3 regions of the Isoptericola sp. GX10416 genome follow, and region 3 is predicted to be linked to each of the others. Evidence: riboswitches for the same ligand, from Rfam matches in the RefSeq annotation. Region 3 holds a riboswitch; each other region holds the start of a gene.

Region 1 (4,270 bases), on a different contig from region 3:
ATGACCTGAGCCGTGCGAACCTTCGACGGACCGGAGCCGAACCGGCCGTCCGACGGCAGCAGCGACGAGGGGATCTGCAGGGTCATGAGGGCTCCGTGGCTCGTGGTGTGTCCGTTCGCACGTGCGAGGACGTTCGAACGGTGACGTGTGCGAATAGACTAGGCCCGGGCCTCAAGACGGGAGTGGACGTGACCGACCTGATCGACACCACCGAGATGTACCTCAAGACGATCTACGAGCTCGGTGAGGAGGGCATCACGCCGCTCCGTGCACGGATCGCGGAGCGCCTCGGTCACTCGGGGCCCACGGTCTCGCAGACGATCGCGCGGATGGAGCGGGACGGCCTGGTGATCGTCACGGGCGACCGCCACCTCGAGCTCACGGACGACGGCAGGTCGAAGGCGACCCGCGTCATGCGCAAGCACCGGCTGGCGGAGCGGCTCCTCACCGACGTCATCAAGCTGGACTGGGAGCACGTCCACAACGAGGCGTGCCGCTGGGAGCACGTCATGAGCGACCTCGTCGAACGGCGCCTCGTCACACTCCTCGACCACCCGCACCACGACCCCTACGGCAACCCGATCCCGGGACTGTCCGAGCTGGGCGAGCAGTACGAGGACGTGCCGTTCCTCGACGGCGTGCAGTCGCTGCCGACCTTCCTGCGGGGCGGCTCCGACGAGGTGACGGTCGTGCTGCAGCGCATCGCCGAGCCCGTCCAGGTCGACGACGAGTTCCTCGCACGGCTGGCGAAGGTCGGGCTGCTGCCTGGCACGCGCGTCCAGGCGAGAGCGATCGGCGACTACTACGCCGTGCAGGCCTCGGGCGCCGACGAGGGCCTCGAGCTGCCCGAGGACCTCGCCAAGCACCTGTTCGTCGCGGCGCGCTGAACGCTTCGGGAGCCTCCTGCGGGGGCGCCCGGCGTGCCCGTGATCGGAACGTGACATCGCCAGCCGGGTCGGGTACGGTCGGACACGCTCGCGGGAGATTCCTCCGGCGAGTACCGGGACGGACGCCTAACCCTGCCGCCGTCCTGGTTTCCACGGATGACCGCTGGCAGGAGCGGGGGACCCACTTTCGGGCACCGGAGACGGTGTCCTTGGGGTGAAGTCGTCGAGAGCGCGAGTTCTCGGTGGCCGGGTGTTTTCTCCCACCCGAACCCGACAGCTGACCTCGTAGGCGACAAGGAGAGGTTGAACGTGACTGCTCGCACCACGCGTGGCAAGCACCGTGCCGCACGCCGTCCCGTGCTGGCTGCACCGTCCGCGGCTGCCGGCCGTCGGGCCGCCGTCGTCGCCACCGCCGGCGGCCTGCTCGTCTCGACCATCGGCGGCGCCACCGCGGCGCAGGCCGCTCCGGTCGACAACGACGCGGCGAACAAGCTCAGCACCGTCGACCTCGGCGCGCTGACCGACCAGGCTCGGACGGCCCTCGAGGCGGCCCCTGTGGTCACCGTGGACGCCGACGCCAAGGTCTCCGTCGAGAAGATCACGCCCAAGGTCGCCAAGGCGGCCGAGATCAAGGCGGCACCCGAGCCGGAGCCGGAGCCCGTCCGCGAGGTCGCGCCGTCCCGCTCGGGCGAGCGCACCGCCGTCGAGTCGAGCAGCAGCACCGAGTCGTCGTCGTCCTCCTCGACGGCAGACGCGCCGGCCTCGGCCAACGGGTCGAACATCATCTCGATCGCTTCGCGCTACGTGGGTGTCCCATACGTCTCCGGCGGCACGACGCCGTCCGGCTTCGACTGCTCCGGCTTCACCTCGTACGTCTATGCGCAGGCCGGTATCACGCTGTCCCGCTCCTCCTCGGAGCAGCGCTACGCAGGCACGGTCGTGTCGCGCGCGAACGCTCAGCCGGGTGACCTCATCTGGACCCCGGGCCACATCGGCATCTACGCCGGCGGCAACACCCAGATCGATGCCCCCCGTCCGGGCAAGACGATCCAGTTCCGCAACATCTGGCAGTCGAACCCCACGTTCATCCGCGTGGGCTGACACTCCCGCCACGCCGACCGAGACCCCATCGCGCATCTGCGCGGTGGGGTCTTGTCGCGTCCGGGGCTCCAGGGGGCGCAGGGCGCCCGTCGTCGCTCGTGCGGGGACGTGTCCGGGGAGCGTGAGCGCGGGCGTCTGCGGGGCGTCCAAGGGGTTCCGGAGGTGCGCTGCGGCCTGCGTCGCACATCACCGTGACCTAAACGTGACATGTCCGCTCGGATCCGCTACCGTTTCCACGTCCGGTAGAGCACTCTTCCGGATCCTGATCGGACGCCGAGTCCTGCCACCGGTCAGGGAACCAAGACCGCCGGCAGGAGCGGGGGACCCACTTCCGGGCATCGGAGACGGTGTCCTTGGGGTGAAGCCGCACAGTGCGCAAGTACCGTGCGGCCGGGTGATTTCTCCCACCCGAACCCGACAGCTGACCTCGTAGGCGACAGGAGAGGGAACACGTGAACGCACCATCCAGGACGCGCGGCAAGCACCGTGCCGCACGCCGTCCGATGCTGGCTGCGCCGTCCGCGGCTGCCGGCCGTCGGGCCGCCGTCGTGGCCACCGCTGGTGGCCTGCTCGTCTCGACCATCGGTGGCGCCACCGCAGCACAGGCCGCCCCGGTCGACAACGACGCGGCCAACAAGCTCAGCACCGTTGACCTCGGCGCGCTGACCGACCAGGCTCGCACGGCCCTCGAGGCGGCCCCCGTCGTCACCGTGGACGCCGAGGCCAAGGTCTCCGTCGAGAAGATCACGCCCAAGGTCGCCAAGGCGGCCGAGATCAAGGCGGCACCCGAGCCGGAGCCGGAGCCCGTCCGCGAGGTCGCGCCGTCCCGCTCGTCCGAGCGCACCGCCGTCGACACCAGCACGACGAGCGCCGACACCTCGGCTGCGAGCACTGAGTCCGCAGCGGCCCCCGCCGCGGACGGCTCGCGCGGCTCGCAGGTCGCCTCGATCGCCGCCCGGTACATCGGCACCAAGTACGTGGTCGGTGGCGCCTCGCCGTCCGGGTTCGACTGCTCGGGCCTGGTGACCTACGCCTACGCCCAGGTCGGCGTGACGTCGCTGCCGCGTTCGTCCAGCCAGATCCGTAGCTCGTCCGCCACCACCGTGGTGTCGCGCGCCGAGGCGCAGCCCGGTGACCTCATCTGGTCGCCCGGTCACATCTCGATCTACATCGGCAACGGCCAGCAGATCGAGGCCACGCGCCCGGGCGGATGGACGGTCCGCCAGAGCAGCCTGTGGCAGTCCAGCCCGGTGTTCCTGCGAGTCACCGGCTGAGGCTGCTGCCGAGCAGGACCCTCGACGCCCCGACGTTCCCCGTGGACGTCGGGGCGTCGTGCGTCCTCTTTGCTACACCTTGCGGGCGTCTTTCGTTACCCTTGAAGCAAGGTGGCTCCGGACGGTGAGGTCCGGACATGACGGGAGGCGCGACATGACACGTCCAGAGGTCGTCCTAGTGGGAGTCGACGGCTCGACCGCGAGCCTGCACGCCCTGGACTGGGCCGCGGCGTACGCCCAGCGGGTCGGATGGGGGCTGCACATCGTGTGCAGCTACTCGCTGCCCTCCTTCACGGCGGCGTCGCTCGACGGCGGATACGCGGCACTCGACGACACGGCGATCGCCGAAGGTGCCAAGGCAGTGCTCGCGGAGGCCGAGGCGCGGGTCGCACCGCTCGGCGTCCCGGTGCAGGGCACGGTCGCCACGGGGGACGCGGCGGGTGTGCTCGTCGAGATGTCGTCCGAGCACTCGCTCGCCGTGGTGGGCACCCGCGGCCGTGGCGGTTTCACGGAGCGTCTGCTCGGCACCGTGTCGTCGGCGCTGCCGGCGCACGCGCACTGCCCGACGGTCGTGGTCCCGCACCGTGAGGGTGCCGACGACCCGCGGCGCCGCGACGGTGACACCGTCCACGAGGTCAGCCGGATCGTCGTCGGCGTCGACGGTTCGCCGACGTCCGAGGTCGCACTGCGGTACGCCGTCGACCAGGCGAAGTCGTGGGATGCCGAGCTGGTCGCAGTCGCCGGCGTGCCGCTCGGGTCGGGCGCCGGGGTGCTCGCCTGGCTGCCGTCCCAGATCGATCACGAGCAGGTGCTCGCGGACGTGGAGGCGGGGCTGGACGTGATCGTCGACCAGATCCAGGCGGAGCATCCGGGCCTCACGATCAAGCGCCACGTGCTGGACGGGTCGGGGGCCGAGCTGCTCACCGAGTTCTCGTCGGCGGCCGACCTCGTCGTGGTCGGCTCACGAGGGCGTGGCGGCTTCCGCGGGCTGCTCCTCGGCTCGACCAG
Region 2 (4,270 bases), on a different contig from region 3:
GTCGTCGGCCACCTGGGTGACCTCGGCGAGGACGTGGCTGGCGAGCAGGACGGCGCCACCGCCGTCGGCGAAGGACCTCAGCATCTCGCGCAGCCAGCGCATACCTGCCGGGTCGAGGCCGTTGGCGGGCTCGTCGAGGACGAGGATCCCGGGATCGCCGAGGAGTGCCGCGGCGAGGCCCAGACGTTGCCGCATGCCCAGCGAGTAGGTGCGGACGCGGCGGTCGGCGGCGGGCGTCATCCCGACGATCTCCAGGACGTCGTCGACCCGGCGGGCCGGCATCCCGCCGGCCAGGGCGAGGATGCGCAGGTGGTCGCGGCCGGTGCGTCCGGGGTGCAGACCCCCGGCGTCGAGGAGCGCGCCGACGGTCCGCGCGGGGTCGTCGAGGTCGCTGTGACGGCGGCCCTGGACGAGGGCCTCGCCGGCGGTGGGCGCGGCGAGGCCGAGCAGGACGTGCAGCGTCGTGGTCTTGCCCGCGCCGTTCGGGCCGAGCAGCCCGACGACGCGTCCGCTCTCGACCGTGAGGTCGACGCCCTGCACGGCGTCGAACGTTCCGTACGACTTGCGCAGGCCGGTGATCTGTATGGCGGGCACGTGTTCCCCTCTCGTGTGTCCGCGCCGGTGCGGTGCGGTGCCTCCAGACTGGCCGGGGCGACGCCGTCGTCGCTTCTGGCGGGAGGGGGAACGTGGGCTACGACTTTTGGTGGAGGCCTCGCGGCAGAACAGGCTGGGCCCGCACTCCGGGGGAGTGCGGGCCCAGCCTGACGTGCCGTCCGGACGGTTCAGATGCGGATGAACGTCGGGTTGTTCTGCCACATCTTGCGCTTCACGACGCCGACGCCGGGACGCGCCGACTCGATGATCCTGCCGTTGCCGGCGTAGATGGAGACGTGACCCGGGGTGTAGACGATGTCGCCGGGGCGGGCCTTGGACCGCGAGACCGTCTTGCCGGCCCGCTTCTGTGCGGACGTCGTGCGCGGCAGCTTCTTGCCGACCGCCTTCTTGTACACGTACGAGGTGAAGCCCGAGCAGTCGAACCCGGACGACGGGCTGGTGCCGCCGTAGGAGTAGCGGTGGCCGACGTAGCGGTTGGCCACCTTGACGACCTTGGCGCCGCGGCTCTGCTTCGCCTTGAGCGTGATGGTGCGGTGCTTCTTGACCTTGGCCAGCCCGGTCGACCTGGCGGGCACCACGGTCAGGCGGATCCGGTTCTTGCCCACGTCGTAGCGCTTCAGGAGCGGCTTCATGCGCACGATGCCGTTCTTGTTCAGCTTCTTGACGTTGACCTTCTTGCCGTCGACGAAGAGCCGGACGCGGCCCTTCACGGCGTCGCCGCCCTTCGTGACCTGCACGGTGAACTTGGGGCGGGTCTTGCCCTTGCCCTGCTTGGCGGTCTTGCGCGAGACCGACGCCTTGACGACGGGCTTCGACTTCTTGGCCGTGATGACGCCGTGGCCGGCGGTCGGCAGGTGTGTCGTCGAGACGGTCGCCGCGGAGGGCGAGGGCGCTGCCGACGATTGCCCGGCTCCGGCGACGACGGTGCCGCCGGCGAGCGCGGCGGACAGGGCGATGGCGACGGTCGAGCGTCGCAGGCGCGGCATGCGCGCGGTGGTGGCGCCCTGCGGGCGCGCAGCACTGTGGTGCATTGACATGGCGACCTCTCCAGCCTGCGAGATGAGCTGTCGGATGAGGCCGAGAAGTGATGGCCCGCCGTCGTGAGACGGCTTAACCCCGAGGGCGGCACGAGTCCGCCCGAAGAACGTGGTTCTCCCGCTGCTGCCGTGGGTTCGGTGATGTCGGGCCGCCGGCAGCACTCGGCTTGCGGCCCGACCGTTCACCCCGGACATGGGGCGACCCGGGCACGCTAGCGGCGAGTTCCTCGCAGATCACAATCAGATAACGATGGGTTGTGGGGCCACTCGGGGAGAAGGTGTGAAGAAATGCGTCGGCGGGCGCATTCCTCCTCGATACGGCAAATCGCTCTATTTCTCGCCACACAGGGACGGATCGACGCCCGATATATCACGAGTGCCCGATGAGAGCGCCACCATCCGAGGGCTGCGGGGCACCGTTCTCGCAGGTCATGCCGAGACCTTCACAACTCAGGGTGAGGGCGCGCCGGACCGGCTCACTCGAGCAGGCTGCCCGTCCGGGGAGCGGGCCAGACGCCGACGCACAGACCTGCTCGGTCGCCCTCGGCCCACGACTCCTCGCTGGGAGTCCACAGCACCCAGGTCAGGTCGGCCACGTCGTCGGAGCCTCTCGCTCCCGCACCGAGCAGCTCCGGGGTGCACCCGCGTGCGGCACGCGCCACCACGACGTCGGTGCCCGGCCACACCTCGTCGGCCGCCGAGTCGTGCCGCCCCACCACCTGCGCCGTGTGCTCGTCCCGGCACGGGACCACCTCGACCGTGTCCACCGACGTCGAGCCCGGGACGTCGGCCACGCACGAGCCCAGCACGAGCTGGACCGCGTGAGCCGAGGTCGGCTCGACGACGTCGGCTGCCACCGGCTCCCACGCGCGGTCGTGCGCCCGGTTCGCCCACCACGAACCCCCCGCGGCCACCGCCACGACCAGCACCACCACGGCCAGCACCGAGAACACCCAGACCCGTGCCCGACGGCGGGCGGCGGCGCGGTCGGCCGGCGTCGGCCCGCCGGGAGCTCCCCAGCGCGCCCCGTACGCGGCCGGGTCCTCGGGCACGACCGGCCGGTGGACCGCCGCGGACCGGCCTGCCGGGGTGCCGCCGTCGGACCCGCGGTGCCCCGGGCCTGGCGTCCCCTCCGGGCCCGGCGTTCCCTCCGGGCCTGGCGTCCCGGCCGGCCCCGGGCCGGGCGAGACGAACAGCGGGTCCTCGGAGCGGTCGGGAACGTCGGTCATGGGAACAACCTAGAGCGTGTCGATCGATCTGCCGGCGCCGCGGTCAACCGGCGAGGTCCAGCACGACCGGGACATGGTCGCTGGCGCCCTTGCCGCGCCGCTCGTCCCGGTCGATCGCCACCGACGTGACGCGGTCGCGCAGCGCCGGCGAGGCGTAGGCGAAGTCGATGCGCATCCCGCGGTTCCGCGGGAACGCGAGCTGCTGGTAGTCCCAGTAGGTGTAGGTGTGCTCGGCCGGCAGGTGCTCGCGGGTGACCTCGGTGTACCCGGCCTCCTCGAACGCCGCGAAGGCCGCCCGTTCCGGGGCGGAGACGTGCGTGTGCCCCTCGAACGCGGTCACGTCCCACACGTCCGTGTCACGAGGGATCACGTTCCAGTCGCCAAGCAGGCCGACCTGCGCCCTCGGGTCGGCCTGCAGCCACGCCGCGGCGTCCGCGCGCAGCCCGTCGAGCCAGGCGAGCTTGTACGCGTAGTGCGGGTCCGTCAGCGCACGCCCGTGCGGCACGTAGAGCGACCAGAGCCGCACGCCGCCACAGGTCGCGCCGATCGCGCGCGCCTCGACCCGCGGCTCCTGGCCCGGCTTGCCGAACGCCGGCTGGTCGGCGAACGACGTCGCGACGTCCTCCAGGCCCACGCGGGAGACCATCGCGACACCGTTCCACTGGTGGTACCCCGTGTGCGCGACCTCGTAGCCGGCCGCCTCGAACGGGGCCACCGGGAGCTGGTCGTCGCGGCACTTCGTCTCCTGCAGCGCGAGCACGTCGATGCTCGAGCGCTCCAGGAACGCCAGCACGCGGTCCAGCCGGGTCCGCAGGGAGTTGACGTTCCACGTGGCGATACGCACGCACGCACCCTAGGGCCATAGAGTGCGTTCATGGGAACCGCGCTCGTCACCGGCGCCACCGCCGGCCTCGGACTGGAGTTCGCCTGGCAGCTCGCCACGGCACGCCACGACCTCGTGCTCGTGGCGCGCACCACCGAGCGCCTCGAGCAGGTGGCCGGGCAGATCCGCGCCGCCGCCGGGGTCCAGGTGGAGGTCCTGCCCGCCGACCTGTCCGACCCGGACGACGTCGCCCGGGTCGCCGAGCGGCTCGCCGTCACCGGGGACGAGCCGGGCGACGAGCGGCGCCCCGTGGGCCTGCTCGTCAACAACGCCGGGTTCACGACCGCGCAACGGTTCGTCGGCGGGGACGTCGGCACGGAGCTGGACGCCGTCGACGTCATGGTGCGCGCCGTCGTCCAGCTCAGCCACGCCGCCGTCGGGCAGATGTCCACCCGCGGGCGTGGCGCCGTCCTCAACGTCGGCTCGGTCGCCGCCCTCACCGCGGGCGGCACGTACGCCGCCGCCAAGGCCTACGTGCGTTCCTTCACCGAAGGGCTCGCCGTCGA
Region 3 (4,270 bases):
GCCGCGTGCGGGACCTCGAGGCCGCGCTGCCCGCGCGCCTCGCCGGCACCACCGGCATCGGCCATACCCGCTGGGCCACCCACGGCGAGCCCAGCGAGCGCAACGCCCACCCGCACACGTCGTTCGACGGCCGCGTCCACGTGGTCCACAACGGGATCATCGACAACTTCGCGACGCTGCGCAGCCGCCTGGCCGACGACGGCGTCGAGCTCACCTCCGACACCGACACCGAGGTGGTCGCCCACCTGGTGGCGCGCGAGCTCGCGACCGGCCTGAGCCTCGAGGACGCGGTGCGTGGCGCCGTCGGGCAGATCGTGGGCACCTACGCCCTCGCCGTGCTCGACGTCCAGACGCCCGAGCGCGTCGTGGTGGCGCGCAACGGCTCGCCGCTGCTGCTCGGCGTGGGCGACGGCGAGATGTTCGTCGCATCGGACCCGGCGGCGATCGTGCGGCACACCAGCCAGGTCGTGCTGCTGGACGACGGCGACTTCGCCACCGTCACCGCGGACGGCTTCCACAGCTTCACCGCCGGCGAGGAGCGGACGGCGCGTGCCGCCGTCACGATCGACCTCACCGTGGAGGAGCTGGAGCTCGGTGGGCACGACCACTTCATGCACAAGGAGATCCACGAGCAGCCGGAGTCGGTGGAGCGGATGCTCACCGGGCGCCTCGACGACCGCTTCGGCACCGCCAAGCTCGCCGGCCTCAACCTCGAGCCGCGGGACCTGCGCCGCTTCGAGCGCGTCAAGGTGCTGGGCTGCGGGTCCGCCTACTACGTCGGCCAGCTCGGGGCCTCGATGATCGAGGACCTGGCGCGCATCCCCGCCGACGCGGAGCCCGCCAGCGAGTTCCGCTACCGCAACCCCATCATCGAGCCGAGCACGCTCTACGTGGTGGTGAGCCAGTCCGGCGAGACGGCCGACACGCTCTTCGCCGTCCGCGAGGTGCAGCGCAAGGGCGGCACCGTCGTCGGCCTCGTCAACGCCGTGGGCTCGTCCATCGCGCGGGAGGTCGACGGCGGCATCTACCTGCACGCCGGACCCGAGGTCGCGGTGGCCTCCACCAAGGCGCTGACGCACATGTCGATCGGGTTCGCGCTGCTGGCGCTCACCCTCGGGCGCGTGCACGACCTGTCGTTCGCCGACGGCCGGCGCATCATCGCCGGGCTGCGGGCGATCCCCGGCCAGATCGCCGAGATCCTCGCCGGCGAGGAGTCGCTCGCCGCCGCGGCCAAGGAGCTCTCGACGGCGCCGAGCCTGTTCTTCGTCGGTCGCGTCCGGGGCTACCCGGTGGCGCGCGAGGGCGCCCAGAAGTTCAAGGAGATCACCTACCGGCACGCCGAGGCGTACCCGACGAGCGAGCTCAAGCACGGCCCCCTCGCTCTCATCAGCCCGGAGCTGCCCTCGGTCGCGATCATCCCGGACGACGACCTCGTCGAGCGGAACATCACCGCGGCCCAGGAGATCCGGGCGCGTGGCGGCGCTGTCGTCGCGATCACGCACCCGGGCGTCGAGCTCGGGAACGCGGCGACGGCGCGCATCGAGGTGCCGCGCAACGAGGTCGAGCTCGACCCGATCCTGCTGACCATCCCCACCCAGCTGCTCGGCTACCACGCGGCCGTGGCGCTGGGCGAGGACGTCGACCGGCCGCGCAACCTCGCGAAGTCCGTCACCGTGGAGTGACGCGACCCGTCACGCGGCGGGGGAGAACTCCCAGTGCCACGGCTCGTAGGGTCCCGCACCGCCCTGGCGTGCCCAGGCCGGGTTGGTCCACCCCGCCGCGGGGCCGTGCTCGGCGAGCCAGGCCCAGCGGTCGCCGGCGTACGACTCCGGGCAGATGTCGACCGCGAGGCCCCAGCCGTGGTTGGAGGTGCCCGGGGTGGCCGCGAGGCCGGGCTTCTGCCCCTTGAGCACCACCTGCTGGTCGTAGCTGCGGTAGCCGTCGGTGATGCACATCTGCTCGCCGAACTGCTCGGTGTACGCGTCGTTCAGCGCGGCGAGAGCGGTCGCGGCGTCGGCGCGCAGGAGCACGGCGCCGGCCCACGGCGCGCAGAGGTCGGCCGTGGAGAGGCGGCCGTTGCTGCCCTGCGGGTCGATGCTCGGGTCGCAGCCCGGCGGCGGGACCTGCTCGTCCGGCGCGGCCGGGGCGGGGTCGGCCGGCACGATCTCGATCGAGTCCCGGTCGACGCGGTCGCCGTCCCGGGACACCTTGGCCTCCCGGTCGACGACGATCGCGACGCCGGACCGGGCGGCCGTGCCGGACCTGGAGGCCGACCGGTCGGAGCGCTCGGCGACCGCCCGTTCGGCGGCGGCGAGGGCCGCGGGATCGAGGGTCGTGGTCCCGGTCCCCTCGGCGTTGGCCTCCTCCGGCAGGACGGCCGGGGCGACGACGGCGGACGCCGTGGCGAGCGCGAGGGCGAACCCGGCGCCGACCTTCCCGGGACGTGGTGCCAGTCGTGCCGCCGGTCGCGGGGTCGTGCGTGAAGCGCGGGAGGCGCGGGGCTGGGGCTCGGCGAAGTGCCGGCCACGGCGTGCGCGGGTGGAGCGGGTCATCGTCATCTCCTGGCGCCTTCGGGGTTAGCTGTCGGATTCGGGTCGGAGACTGACCCGGCCGCCGCGCGCTGCGCGGTCGGCTTCACCCCAAGGACGCCGTGGCGCCCGTCGTTGGTTCCCCCGCCCCGTGTCTGTTTCGGTCGACGACGCACGGTGACAGGGCTCGGCGCCCGTGCGACGTGCCTCGCGGCGTGGCGAGGCATGCAGAAACGTACCGCGCGGAGGCACCGATTGTCACGAACGCGTAACAGCATGTCCGGCGCTGGCATGATCGCGGGTGAGCCCGACGACGAAGGAGACCACGTGGCACCCTCCGAGACGACGACGGAACGTGCGGTCGGGGTGATGCTGCCCCGGGACCTGCCGGCCGGGGACGTCCTCGACTTCGCCCGGCGTGCCGACGCGCACGGCTTCGACGAGCTCTGGGTGGTCGAGGACCTCGGGTTCCGCGGGGGCACGGCGCAGGCGGCGGCGGTCCTCGCGGCGACCGAGCGGATCCGGGTGGGGGTCGGCGTCCTGCCCGCCGCAGCGCGGAACCCGGCGTTCACGGCGATGGAGGTCGCCACCCTGGGCCAGCTCTTCCCGGGCCGGGTCGACGTCGGCCTGGGGCACGGCATGCCGGGCTGGATGCGGTCCGCGGGGGCGTGGCCCAGCAGCCCGCTCACGCTGCTCGAGGAGCACCTGCGCGCTGTCCGCGCGCTGGTGCGGGGTGACGTCGTCGAGCTCGACGGGACCGCTCGCTACGTCGCGCTGGACGGCGTGCGGCTGGAACCCGCCGTCGTCCCCACGACGACCCCCCGCGTGCTGGCGGGCGTGCGGGGGCCGCGGTCCCTCGCGCTGGCCGGGCGGCAGGCGGACGGCACCGTCCTCGCGGAGCCGTGCGCCCCCGCGTACGTCCGGGCCGCGCTCGGCCACGTCGCCGCCGCGGGCCCGCACCGGGTCGTCACCTACGACGTCGCGGCGGTCGACGACGACGCGGCGCGTGCGCGGGACACGGCACGTCCCGGGCTGGAGTGGATCGGGGAGCCCGACTGGGACCCGCACGTCGCGCCGCTGCCGTTCGCCGAGGAGTTCCGGGCGCTGCGCCGCCGAGCGGGTTCGCGGGCAGAGTTCGTCCGGGACCTGCCGGACGAGTGGCTCGACGACCTCGCGCTGGCCGGGACGCCCGCGCAGGTGCAGGGCGGTGTCGCGGCCCGGTGGGACGCCGGGGCGTCCTGCGTGGTCATGATCCCCGTCGGCCCGGACCCGACGGCGGCTCTCGACGCGCTCGCACGGGTGCTCTGAGACCGGGCGTCGACGGGCCGGGGTCGCCTCAGCCCCGCCCCAGGACGCAGAAGTCGTTGCCCTCGATGTCCGCGAGGCAGACCCAGGGCACGTCGCCCTGGCCGACGTCGGCGTCCGTGGCGCCCAGCGACCGCAGCCGCTCCACCTCGGCGGCCTGGGAGTCGCCGGGGTACGGCAGCAGGTCCAGGTGCACGCGGGTCCAGGCGGTCTCCGCGGGCGTGCGGACCAGCTCCAGGTAGGGGCCGACGTCCTGGGGGGCGCGCAGCCGGGCGTGGTCGTCGGAGACCTCGTGGACCTTCCAGCCCGTCGCCTCGCCCCAGAACCGAGCCATGGCGCGCGGGTCGGCGCAGTGGACCACCACGGCGGCGATCGGGCCGGTGTCCTGGTAGAGCGGCCGCGGCTCCAGCACGCAGAACACGTTGCCCTCCGGGTCG

The links. Region 3 has a riboswitch for cyclic di-AMP ahead of ACWAT2_RS19000 (M15 family metallopeptidase). Riboswitches for the same ligand answer to the same signal wherever they lie in the genome.
Region 1: another riboswitch for cyclic di-AMP. It lies ahead of ACWAT2_RS12735 (C40 family peptidase); the one in region 3 lies ahead of ACWAT2_RS19000 (M15 family metallopeptidase).
Region 2: another riboswitch for cyclic di-AMP. It lies ahead of ACWAT2_RS04855 (C40 family peptidase); the one in region 3 lies ahead of ACWAT2_RS19000 (M15 family metallopeptidase).

The regions. Positions count from the first base shown of each region.
Region 1 covers NZ_JBWPVO010000008.1:62,760-67,029, forward strand. The annotation lists gene serC (phosphoserine transaminase) at 1-86, opposite strand, end outside; gene ACWAT2_RS12725 (iron-dependent transcriptional repressor DtxR) at 189-887, shown strand; cyclic di-AMP (ydaO/yuaA leader) riboswitch at 1,039-1,194, shown strand; gene ACWAT2_RS12730 (C40 family peptidase) at 1,197-1,988, shown strand; cyclic di-AMP (ydaO/yuaA leader) riboswitch at 2,250-2,440, shown strand; gene ACWAT2_RS12735 (C40 family peptidase) at 2,441-3,262, shown strand; gene ACWAT2_RS12740 (universal stress protein) at 3,417-4,270, shown strand, end outside.
Region 2 covers NZ_JBWPVO010000002.1:226,588-230,857, forward strand. The annotation lists gene ACWAT2_RS04850 (ABC transporter ATP-binding protein) at 1-594, opposite strand, end outside; gene ACWAT2_RS04855 (C40 family peptidase) at 783-1,652, opposite strand; cyclic di-AMP (ydaO/yuaA leader) riboswitch at 1,654-1,803, opposite strand; gene ACWAT2_RS04860 (septum formation family protein) at 2,129-2,881, opposite strand; gene ACWAT2_RS04865 (exodeoxyribonuclease III) at 2,925-3,725, opposite strand; gene ACWAT2_RS04870 (SDR family NAD(P)-dependent oxidoreductase) at 3,756-4,270, shown strand, end outside.
Region 3 covers NZ_JBWPVO010000023.1:13,637-17,906, forward strand. The annotation lists gene glmS (glutamine--fructose-6-phosphate transaminase (isomerizing)) at 1-1,682, shown strand, start outside; gene ACWAT2_RS19000 (M15 family metallopeptidase) at 1,692-2,552, opposite strand; cyclic di-AMP (ydaO/yuaA leader) riboswitch at 2,552-2,704, opposite strand; gene ACWAT2_RS19005 (LLM class flavin-dependent oxidoreductase) at 2,856-3,836, shown strand; gene ACWAT2_RS19010 (VOC family protein) at 3,865-4,270, opposite strand, start outside.